Regions from separate parts of the Azorhizobium sp. AG788 genome, predicted to be linked through region 1. Evidence: riboswitches for the same ligand, from Rfam matches in the RefSeq annotation. Region 1 holds a riboswitch; the other holds the start of a gene.

Region 1 (5,131 bases):
TCGCCCTCAAGCTTGATGCTGCCGCCTGAGAGGCCGAGCACCTTCTTGGGCAGCAGGCCCATGGTGGCGAGCGAGGTGACGGATTTGCCCGAACCGCTCTCACCCACGAGACACAGGGTCTCGCCGGGCGCGATGGAGAGGGAGATGCCGTCAAGAACCCGCCGCTTGAGCGCGACGATGTCGACACACAGATTGTCGATGGTCAGGATGGGGGAAGGGGTGCCGCTCATGCGCCGGTCCTCTTCTTGAGCCGCGGGTCGAGCACGTCTCGGGCGGCATCGCCGATCAGGTTCACGGACAGGATGCACAGCGAGAGCAGCAGGCCCGGCCAGAAGATGAGCATGGGCTTCAGCTGGAAGTACATGCGCCCCTCCGAGATCATGTTGCCCCAGGAGGGAGTCTCGGTGCCGATGCCGGCGCCGAGGAAGGAAAGGATGGCTTCCGTCACGATGGCCGAGGCGCAGATATAGGTGCCCTGCACGATCAGCGGCGCATAGGTGTTGGGCATCAGGTGCCGATAGAGCAGGGCCGGCAGGCGCGTGCCCATGGCGATGGCCGCCTCCACATAAGGCTCGTTGCGCGCGGAAAGCACCACCGAGCGTACGAGGCGCACCACGCGGGGCACCTCGGGAATGGTGATGGCGATCATCACCGTTGTCAGCGACGAGCCGGAGAGCGACACCACGGCGATGGCGAGCAGTACGCTCGGAATGGCCATGAGGCCGTCCATCACCCGCATGAGGATGGCATCCAGCGTGCGGAAATAGCCCGACAGCAGGCCGAGCGGCAGGCCGATGGCGATGGAGATAACCATCACGCCGAGCCCGACGATGAGCGAAACCCGCGCGCCATAGATGAGCCGCGAGAGCAGGTCGCGACCGTAGGAATCCGTGCCGAGCAGATACATGGGGCTCGGCGGCTTCAGCCGCTGGGTCGGCAGCATGGTGATGGGATCATGCGGCGCCAGCAGCGGCGCGAGGAGCGCCATGGCGGCGATCAGCACAAGGCAGATGGCGGCGATGGTCGGCGCGAAGCGCAGCCGCGACAGGTTCGGCAGATAGCGCGGCCGGCTGACGGGCAGGGCGCCCGCATCACTGGGAGAGGAGGCGGCCATCAGTAGCGGATCCTCGGGTCCAGCAGGGAATAAGAGAGATCGACCATCAGGTTGATGAACACATAGATGCCGGAGGTGAGAAGGATCAGCCCCTGTATGACCGGATAGTCGCGGGCCAGAACCGCATCGACAATGAGCCGTCCGAGGCCGGGAATGTTGAACACGCTCTCGGTCACCACCACGCCCGAGATGAGCAGGGCAAAGCCGGTGCCGATGACGGTGAGGATGGGCACGGCGCTGTTGCGCAAAGCGTGGCGGAACAGGACGATGCGTTCACCCACCCCCTTCGCGCGGGCGGTCCGGATGTAGTCTTCCCCCAGCACGTCCAGCAGGCTCGCCCGCGTCATGCGGGCGATCAGCGCCACATAGATGGAGGCGAGCGTGAAGGCGGGCAGGGTGGCGCGCTGGGCGAAGGGGCCGATGCCGTTGGCGATCGTGCTGAAGCCCTGAACCGGGAACCAGCGCAGGTTGATGGCGAACACCTGGATCAGCACATAGCCGATGACGAAGACCGGCACGGAGAAGCCAAGCACGCATAGCGCCATCACGAGATTGTCGATGAGCGTGCCGTGCTTCCAGGCCGCCAGCACTCCCATGGGCACGGCGATGAGGATCGAAAGCACCATGGTGACGAGCGCGAGGTTGAGCGTCGGCCCGAGGCGCTGGCCGATCAGCGTCGTCACCGGCGTCTTGGAGATGAGCGAGGTGCCGAGATCGCCATGCGCGAGCTGGCTGATCCAGGTGAGGAACTGGACGGGTATGGGCTTGTCGAGCCCGAGGCTGGTGCGGATGGCCTCCAGCTGTGCCGGTGTCGCCGTGTCGCCGGCGATGATGGCGGCGGGGTCGCCGGGCGTGAGGCGCAGCAGCAGGAAGACGAACAGCGCGACCACGCCCATGACGGGGATGGCGGCGAGCACGCGCCGGAGAACATAAGCGAGCATGGATCGCCCTCGCTGGGAAACGGGGCTGCGCCCGGCCGGTGCGGGCCGGGCGCAGCGGCGTCAGTTGGCTTTCTTGATGTTCCAGAACAGCGGCGCCGGTCCCTGGATCAGCCCGGAAAGCGAGGTGCGGTAGAGGGCCGGAATGTAGTAGCTGCCGAGCGGCACATAAGCGGCATCGTCATAGGCGCGCTGCTGGATCTTCGCGGCGAGCGCCTTCTGCTCGTCGAGCGTCTTGGCCCCCGCGAACTCGTCGCGCATCTTGATGATTTCCGGATCGTCCAGCCAGCCGAAGAAGCCGCCCTTCTTGCCACGCGTGTTGAGCATGGGGTTGACGAGGGGCGTCCAGACTTCGGCGCCGATCCAGTTGGTGAAGAACAGGCTCCATCCGCCTTCGGCCAGCGGGGCCTGGCTGGCGCGTCGGGTCACCAGGGTCTGCCAGTCCATGGGCTGGAGCGTGACCTTGAAGCCAGCATTGCGCAGGGCCTGAGCCGCCACCACCGGCTGGGGAGCGACCGTGATGACGTCGGTGGGCTGGAGGATGACGACGGGGGTGCCGTCATAGCCCGCCTCCTTCAGCAGCGCCTGCGCGGCCTTGATGTCGCCCGTGGCGAAGGTCTTGGGAGCGCCCGCATCGGTGGAGAGCGGGACGCCGCAGCCATACATGGACGGGCAGGCCGCGAAATATTCGGGATTGCCGATGAGGGCGGCGAGCACGTCGTTCTGCCCGAGCGCCAGCATAGCGGCGCGGCGGATCTTCACATTGTCGAAGGGCGGATAAAGGACGTTCATCTGCCCCATGGTCTGGGTATTGAGGGGCGTCCAGCGGAATTTCTTGATGTCCGGGTTGGCTTCCGCGAGCGGCAGGAGGTCCACCGGCGGGGCCTCCATATAATCGATCTCGCCATTGTTGATGGCGTTCAGCGCCGTCTGCGCGTCGGGCATGTTCACCCATTCTACGCGGTCCACATAGGCGACCTTGCCGCCGGCGGTCCAGCTCGGGGGCTCCTTGCGGGGCACGTATTTGTCGAACTTCTCGTAGACCACTTTCACGCCGGGCTGGAACTCCGCCTTCACGAACTTGAAGGGGCCGGAGCCGATCTGGTCGGTGATGCTCTCGCTGGCGGGGGTCTCCGCGATGCGCTTCGGCATCATGAAGGGCACGACCGACGAGGGCTTGGCCAGCATCTCGAGCGTCGGGCCGAAGGGCTTCTTGAGCTTCAGAACAATGGTCTTGGCATCGGCGGCGGTGAGGCTCTCGGCGTAGTCCATGAGCATCTGGCCGCCGGTATCGCGCTGCGCCCAGCGCTTCAGGGAGGCGACGCAATCCTCGGCGGTCACCGGCGTGCCGTCGTGCCACAGCAGGCCGTCGCGCAGGGTGAGCGTGTAGGTCAGGCCGTCGTCGGAGACCTTGTACTCCGCCATCTGCGGCTGCGGCTTGTAATTGGCATCCATGGACAGCAGCGTGTCATAGATCATGTAGCCGTGATTGCGGGTGATGTGCGCGGTGGTGATGATCGGGTCCAGCACGCGCAGGCCCGAGTGCATCACCGCCCGGATGGTGGTGCCGGCCGCGTGGGCGGCGGGGGCGAGGGAGGACAGGCCAAGGGCAAGCACGGACGCCATGGTGAGCGTCTTCAGGGCCTTGCGCCGCGGGCCGGACACCTCGGTCTTGAACCAATTCATGCAACAGTCCCCTCGGATCGGAATGGTCGGATGGTCAGGAAGGTGAGAGCGCCGGTCTTGTGTCTTGTCTGGCCTCTTGCCGTGCGACGTGTGCCCGCCACGGGGCGGCGCGGTGGCCGGCCCGTGCGATAAAGGTCGCCCCGTCCGTTCTGGGCCTGAGAGATTCACCGCTCACGCGGCTTGCTCCTTCGGCGGACCGGCAGGGCCGGTCACTCTCCGGACGTCTTCTGGCAGGCACCGGTCCTTCTACCTGAGAGTTTCCGGGGCGGTTGCTCCTTCGGTGCCGGATCGATCCGGTCTCTCCCGGTGCTGCCATTCACGTGAAGGAGCCTAGCGCTCTCAACGAAATGCACAATAACTACGCGTGGTGAAAAAATAGCCGGTATACCGCAGGCCGACCGCTCCCCCGCCCAATGCGCAGGCAAACGGGCATCCTGCCATCATTCGGTGTGGTTGGGTGGGGCGCAATTTGAAGATGTTTTGCCGTTCAAATGCGAGGCGAGCGAGGGCTTCACCGGTGCGACATTTCCGGCGCGGCGGCCGGTCGTTTGTTGGGATAGGCCGATGAGGGGATGCCTCCCCTTTGGGCGGGAGCGGGGCGTGGGGAAGCCGTCACGCCAGCGTCATCACGCCGCGCGCGACCACATAGATGCCGACCATCGCGACGATCAGGGCGAACAACCGCGACAACTGCCCCTTGCGCCCCGCAAGATGGCGCGCCAACCGCTGTCCAAGGAGGCCGCCGATGACGCCTCCGCCGATGAACACAGCCACCATTCGCCAGTCGATGAAGCCTGAAACGGCGTAGCTCACCGCCGTCGTCACGCCGAAGGCGGTGACGGCCACCAGAGAAGAGCCGATGGCGAAGATGAGCGGCATGCGCGTCGCTGCCAAAAGGCCGGGCACCACGAGGAAGCCGCCACCGATGCCGAAAAAGCCTGAGAGAGTCCCGACCGCGATGCCCATGCCGACCAGACGGGGCAACAACACGGGGGCGGACGTGCTCGATAACCGCACGGCAGGATCTTCACCGGCGCCGGTGCGGCGGAACATGGCCAGTGCAATGGCGATCATCAGGGCGCCGAAAAGCAGGAGAAGTTTCTGTCCATCCATCGCCTTGCCGAGCGTGGAGCCGAAGGTCGCGCCGAGAACGCCAGCGAACGTGAAGACAATGGCACATGGCCATTTCACGTGCCCCGCCCTTGCGTGCCCGGCAAGATTCGCAGCCGCACTGACGGCCACCGCCACCGCGCTTGTCCCGATGGCGAGGTGGGGGGAGGAGACGCCGACGAGATAGACCAGAAGGGGGACTGCCAGCACGGAGCCGCCGCCCCCGATGAGACCGAGAACCAGCCCGACGAGGGTCCCCGAAAAGAGCGTCAGGCCATCGGTG
Region 2 (5,131 bases), on a different contig from region 1:
GTCCTTCGCGGTTCATGCCAGCACCTCCTTCAGCGCGGCCGCATAGGCGACGCGATCTTCATCCGTATTGATCTCGGTGGCGGCGACGAGGATCAGGTCGTCGAGGCCCGCCTTTGGCGCGAGGCGCGCGTAAGGCACGCCGCCCAGCACGCCCTTGGCCGCCAGCTTCTCGATCACGTCCGCCGCCTTGCCCGGCACGCGGATGGTGAATTCGTTGAAGAAGGCGCCGTTGAGCACCTGAACGCCCGGCACGGCGGAGAGCTTGTCCGCCAGCTTGCAGGCATTGGCGTGGTTCAGCCGGGCGAGCTTGCGCAGGCCCGTCTCGCCCAGCAAGGTGAGATGGATGGTGAAGGCCAGTGCGCACAGGCCGGAATTGGTGCAGATGTTGGAGGTCGCCTTCTCGCGGCGGATGTGCTGCTCGCGGGTGGAGAGCGTCAACACGAAGCCGCGCTTGCCGCTGGCGTCCACCGTCTCTCCGGCGAGACGGCCGGGCATCTGGCGCACATACTTCTGGCGGGTGGCGAACAGGCCCACATAAGGCCCGCCGAAGGTGAGCGGATTGCCGATGGACTGGCCCTCGCCCACCACGATGTCCGCGCCCTGCGCGCCGGGCGGCTCGATGAGGCCGAGCGAGACCACTTCCGTGAACACCGCGATCAGCAGCGCGCCGGCCGCATGGGCCTTCTCGGCGATGGGCTTCAGATCGACGATGTTGCCGAACACGTCGGGGCTCTGCACCACGACGCAGGAGGTCTCGCCGTCGATGGCGGAGAGGATGTCCTTGCCGCCCTGCGGGACGGGCGAGAGGGCGACCACCGCATCGTCCGCATAGCGCGAGAGCGTGGCGATGGTCTCGCGATAGTGCGGGTGCACGTTGCCGGCCACCACGGCCTTGCGGCGCTTGGTGACGCGGTGGGCCATCAGCACCGCCTCCGCGGCGGCGGTGGAGCCGTCATACATGGAGGCGTTTGCCACCTCCATGCCGGTGAGCTCGCCCACCTGGGTCTGGAACTCGAACAGATACTGCAGCGTGCCCTGCGCGATTTCCGGCTGGTACGGCGTGTAGGAGGTGAGGAATTCCGAGCGCTGGATCAGATGATCCACGGTCGCCGGCACATGGTGGCGATAGGCGCCCGCGCCGACGAAGAAAGGCACGGAGCCCGCCGGCACGTTCTGCGCGGAGAGCGCGCCGAGCGTGCGCTCGACGGAAAGCTCGGTCTTGTGCGCCGGCAGGTCAGCGAGAGCGGGGTTGAGTTTCGCGGCCGGGATGTCGGCGAAGAGGGCATCGACGGAGGGGGCGCCGATGCGCGCCAGCATCTCCGTGCGGTCCTCCGGGGTGAGGGGCAGATAGCGCATGGATGTCTCGGGTTCGGGGGCCTTAGGCCATAGGAAAACTAGGAACGAGAACCACTTCACCGCGCAGCGAATTGGCGATGTAGCATTCCTCGTGGGCGCGGTGGTGGAGCGCCTCCACCTCCTCGGCGGTGGGGGTTTTGTCGCCGCTGAACGCCACAGCGGGGTTCAGCGTGATGCGGGCGAGATAGAGCTTGCCCTTGTCGTTCGGTGCCATCTCGCCGACGGCGGCGTCGGTGTAGCTGTCCACCCGCAATCCCGCCCGGCGGGCGAAGTCGAGGAAGAACAGCATGTGGCAGCTCGAAAGCGCGCCGACCACGGCCTCCTCGGGGTCCAGCGCATCCTCCCGCGAGAGGGGCACACGGACGGAGGCGGGGGAGGAGGATCCCGGCACTTCCAGCCCGTCGAAGATCAGGCGGTGGGCGCGGCTGTAGCGGCCGTCGGTGAAGACGGCGTCGCCCCGCTCCCAGCGCACCGTCGCGGTATAGACGTGGGCCATGGATCCTCTCCCGGTCTCAGAGGGTGTCGAGATAGGCCTTGTAGTCGTCGGCGCTCATAAGCGCGTCGAACTGGGCGGTGTCGGAGAGCTTGAGCTTCAGGAACCAGCCCTTGCCTTCCGGGTCCTCGTTCACGGTCGCCGGGGTGGCCTCAAGGTCGCTGTTGACCTCCACCACCTCGCCGGAGACGGGGGCATAGACCTCGCTCGCCGCCTTCACGCTCTCCACCACGGCGGCTTCCTTGCCCTGCGCGATGGCCTTGCCGATCTCGGGCAATTCCACGAACACCACGTCGCCGAGCTGCTCCTGGGCGTAGTTCGAGATGCCGACCACGGCCACGTCGCCTTCGAGGCGGACGTATTCATGATCCTTGGAATAACGGGTGGTCATTGGTCAGGCCCCTTTGGCTGCGGAAGTCTTGCGAACGTAGCGCTGCGGCACGAACGGCGTTGTGACGACGGTGGCGGCAAGCGGCTTGCCGCGAACGATGACGTCGAGCTTGGTGCCCGGCGTGGAAAGGGCGGTGGGCACATAGCCAAGGGCCATGGGCGCGCCGAGCGTCGGCCCGAAGCCGCCGGAGGTGACGCGGCCGACGATGGTGCCGTCCTTGGTGGCGATCTCGGCGCCCTCGCGGGCCGGGGCGCGGCCCTCGAAGGAAAGGCCCACGCGCAGGCGCGCCGGGCCGTCCTTCAGCTCGCGCTGGATGCGCTCCGCACCGGGGAAGCCCCCCTCCTCGCGGCGGCGCTTCTGGATGGACCAGACAAGCGCGCCTTCCACCGGTGAGGTGGTGGTGTCGATGTCGTGGCCATAGAGGCAGAGACCGGCTTCGAGGCGCAGGCTGTCGCGGGCGCCAAGGCCGATGGGCTTCACTGCCGGCTCGGCCAGAAGCTTGGTCCAGAGCGTTTCGGCATCGGCATTGGCGACGGAAATCTCATAGCCGTCCTCGCCGGTATAGCCGGAGCGGGAGATGGCGATGGGCAGGCCGTCATAGGTGGTGACGAGCACGGTCATGAAGGCCATGTCGGCGGCGCCGGGGGCATGGCGGGCCATCACCTCCACGGCCTTTGGCCCCTGCAGGGCGAGCAGCGCGCGGTCCTCATGGGTCACGAGGGTGACGCCGGCGGGCAGGCGGGCGGCGATATGGGCGTAATCGGCGGTCTTGCAGGCGGCGTTCACCACCAGCAGCAGCGTGCCGTCCTGCGCCGGGTCGGCGGGGCGGGCGACCATCAGGTCGTCGAGAATGCCGCCGTCCTCCGCGAGCAGCTGCGAATAGCGCTGCTGGCCGGGCTTGAGGTTCAGGATGTCGGCGGGGACGAGCGCTTCCAGCGCGGCGGCGGTGGTGGCGTGGTCGGGGCCGATGAGGGCGGCCTGGCCCATGTGGGACACGTCGAACAGGCCGGCGTTCTCGCGCGTCCAGTTGTGCTCGGTGAGAATCCCCGTGGGATACTGGACCGGCATGTCGTAGCCCGCGAAGGGCACGAGCTTGGCTCCCAGCGCCGCGTGGGCGGCGTGGAACGGGGTCTTCAGCAAAGGGGACGTATCGTCGGCATGCGACATGAAGCGGTTCCGCGAAAGGCGCCAGAAAATGCGGACATGACTGTCCGCGCGGCGCCCCCTCTGTCGCAGGAACCTGAGAGATTCACCGGAACCCCGTCACGCGGAAGGGCCGGCTTACTCCTTCGGTGAGTCGCTTGATCCATGCAGCCGGAAGCGAGGCGCAAAACGCCAAACGCTCCGGACCAGCATCGCATCCGCGACTGCTTTCCAGAGGCTCGTCACCCTGCGGCCCTTTGTGCCTGAGCGGTTCCGGGGCGGTTGCGCCTTCGGCGCCGGATCCTGCCTTTCGACAGCTTCCGGTCTCTCCCGCAGGGATCATCCGAACGGCGGTGGTTGCCCACCGCCGCGCTTCTTATAGGCGATCCGGGATCGCGGTTCAATTCACCGTCGCGCTCATTGCGCGGGCGGCGGACCGAAAGTGCTCGGCGAAGGGCCGACGGCGCCGCCCGAGGACGAGCCGGAGAAGGTGGGCGGCGGGCCGAAGGTGTCGCTGGCCGGCGCGCTGCCGGTCGAGGCGCCGCCGCTGGAGCGCGAGGTGCTGGAACTGCTGCTCGCCGCCGGGGCACTCGCGGCCGGGGTGCTGGGCGCGCTGCTCGTGGCGGCGGGGCGCGGCGTGCGCGGCCGGGCCGGGGCGGCGGGCTTGGCCTCGCCCTTCGAGTCGAAGCCCACATAGACGATGTAGCGCTCGAGATCATCGCCCTTGGGCAGCGGGAAGGTGATGCCTTCCTCCACCACGGCGAAGCCGGCCTGGCTCTCGTTGGGCAGGATCTGCACCGGCACCACGAAGAACTTGCTGGTGATGGTGACCGGGTTGGGCCCCTCCTGCACCAGCGCCACGCGGATCGGCACGGTGAAGGCGCCGGGCGTGCCCTTGTCGCCGAGGATGACGCGGCCCTCGATGCCGACGCGGATGTTCATCTGTCCGGCGGTCACCTTGCACTCGCGGGCGAGCGTGCCGAAGGTGCCCTGCGCGCGCAGACCGCCGCCGGCGGCGGGCACCTGCCAGGTGGAGGCGCCGGAGCGCACCGTCACCGGCGGGCAGGTCACTTCCGTGCCGTCGCCGGCACCGCTCGCCACCGTGGTGCCGGATGCGGTGACGGGCGCGGAGGCCGCGGCGCCGTCCACGGTGGTGCCGGGCGCGCCGAACGTGCCCTGCGAATTGAAGCCCGCGCAGCCCGCCAGCGAGAGAGCCAGGGCGGTCCCGGCCAGAATGCGGGTCGGCAGGGCGGCGTGGAACGCCAGACGCATGTCACCTTCCTCCAGATGGCGGGGGTTGGCGCGCAGCACGCGCCGTCCCCTCGTCAGAGCGCCTGGGGCGTGCGGAACGCTCCATGGACGCATGCTCCAGCCCGTCGAAATGCCCGCTCAAGAGGCGGGCAGCGGACCAAACCGGGCCAAATCTCTAACAAAATGTAAATGAGAGCGTGCAGGCCGACGAGGCCCGGCATGCGAATGCGCCGCGCTTCCTGCTTTTATGGTTAGCGCGGGCGGCAATGAGGCGCCCGCGCCCGGCCCCGGTCAGCCTCAGCCGCCGAGGCCCACGGGGCGGCCCACCACCACGGTCAGGGTGGACTTGGCGCCCGCCAGGCGCTGGGCCACGCGCTTGAGATCGGCCAGCGTCACCGCCTCGATGAGCGCGTTGCGGCGGTCGATATAATCGATGCCGAGCTTGTCGATCTGGATCTGGAGCAACTGGCCGGCGACCTTGGAGGAGGTGTCGAAGC

What was found. A riboswitch is a leader RNA that binds a small molecule or an ion and turns the genes downstream of it on or off. The one in region 1 is predicted to bind glycine.
Positions count from the first base shown of each region.
Region 2: another riboswitch for glycine. It lies ahead of gcvT (glycine cleavage system aminomethyltransferase GcvT); the one in region 1 lies ahead of DFO45_RS04895 (ABC transporter substrate-binding protein).

Region 1 covers NZ_SOBM01000002.1:191,824-196,954, forward strand. Annotated here, with positions in the region: gene DFO45_RS04880 (ABC transporter ATP-binding protein) at 1-230, opposite strand, end outside; gene DFO45_RS04885 (ABC transporter permease) at 227-1,114, opposite strand; gene DFO45_RS04890 (ABC transporter permease) at 1,114-2,055, opposite strand; gene DFO45_RS04895 (ABC transporter substrate-binding protein) at 2,116-3,738, opposite strand; glycine riboswitch at 3,967-4,054, opposite strand; gene DFO45_RS04900 (sulfite exporter TauE/SafE family protein) at 4,351-5,131, opposite strand, start outside.
Region 2 covers NZ_SOBM01000009.1:54,613-59,743, reverse strand. Annotated here, with positions in the region: gene gcvPB (aminomethyl-transferring glycine dehydrogenase subunit GcvPB) at 1-16, opposite strand, end outside; gene gcvPA (aminomethyl-transferring glycine dehydrogenase subunit GcvPA) at 13-1,356, opposite strand; gene DFO45_RS21560 (OsmC family protein) at 1,379-1,852, opposite strand; gene gcvH (glycine cleavage system protein GcvH) at 1,869-2,240, opposite strand; gene gcvT (glycine cleavage system aminomethyltransferase GcvT) at 2,244-3,407, opposite strand; glycine riboswitch at 3,624-3,726, opposite strand; gene DFO45_RS21545 (hypothetical protein) at 3,801-4,694, opposite strand; gene DFO45_RS21540 (pitrilysin family protein) at 4,932-5,131, opposite strand, start outside.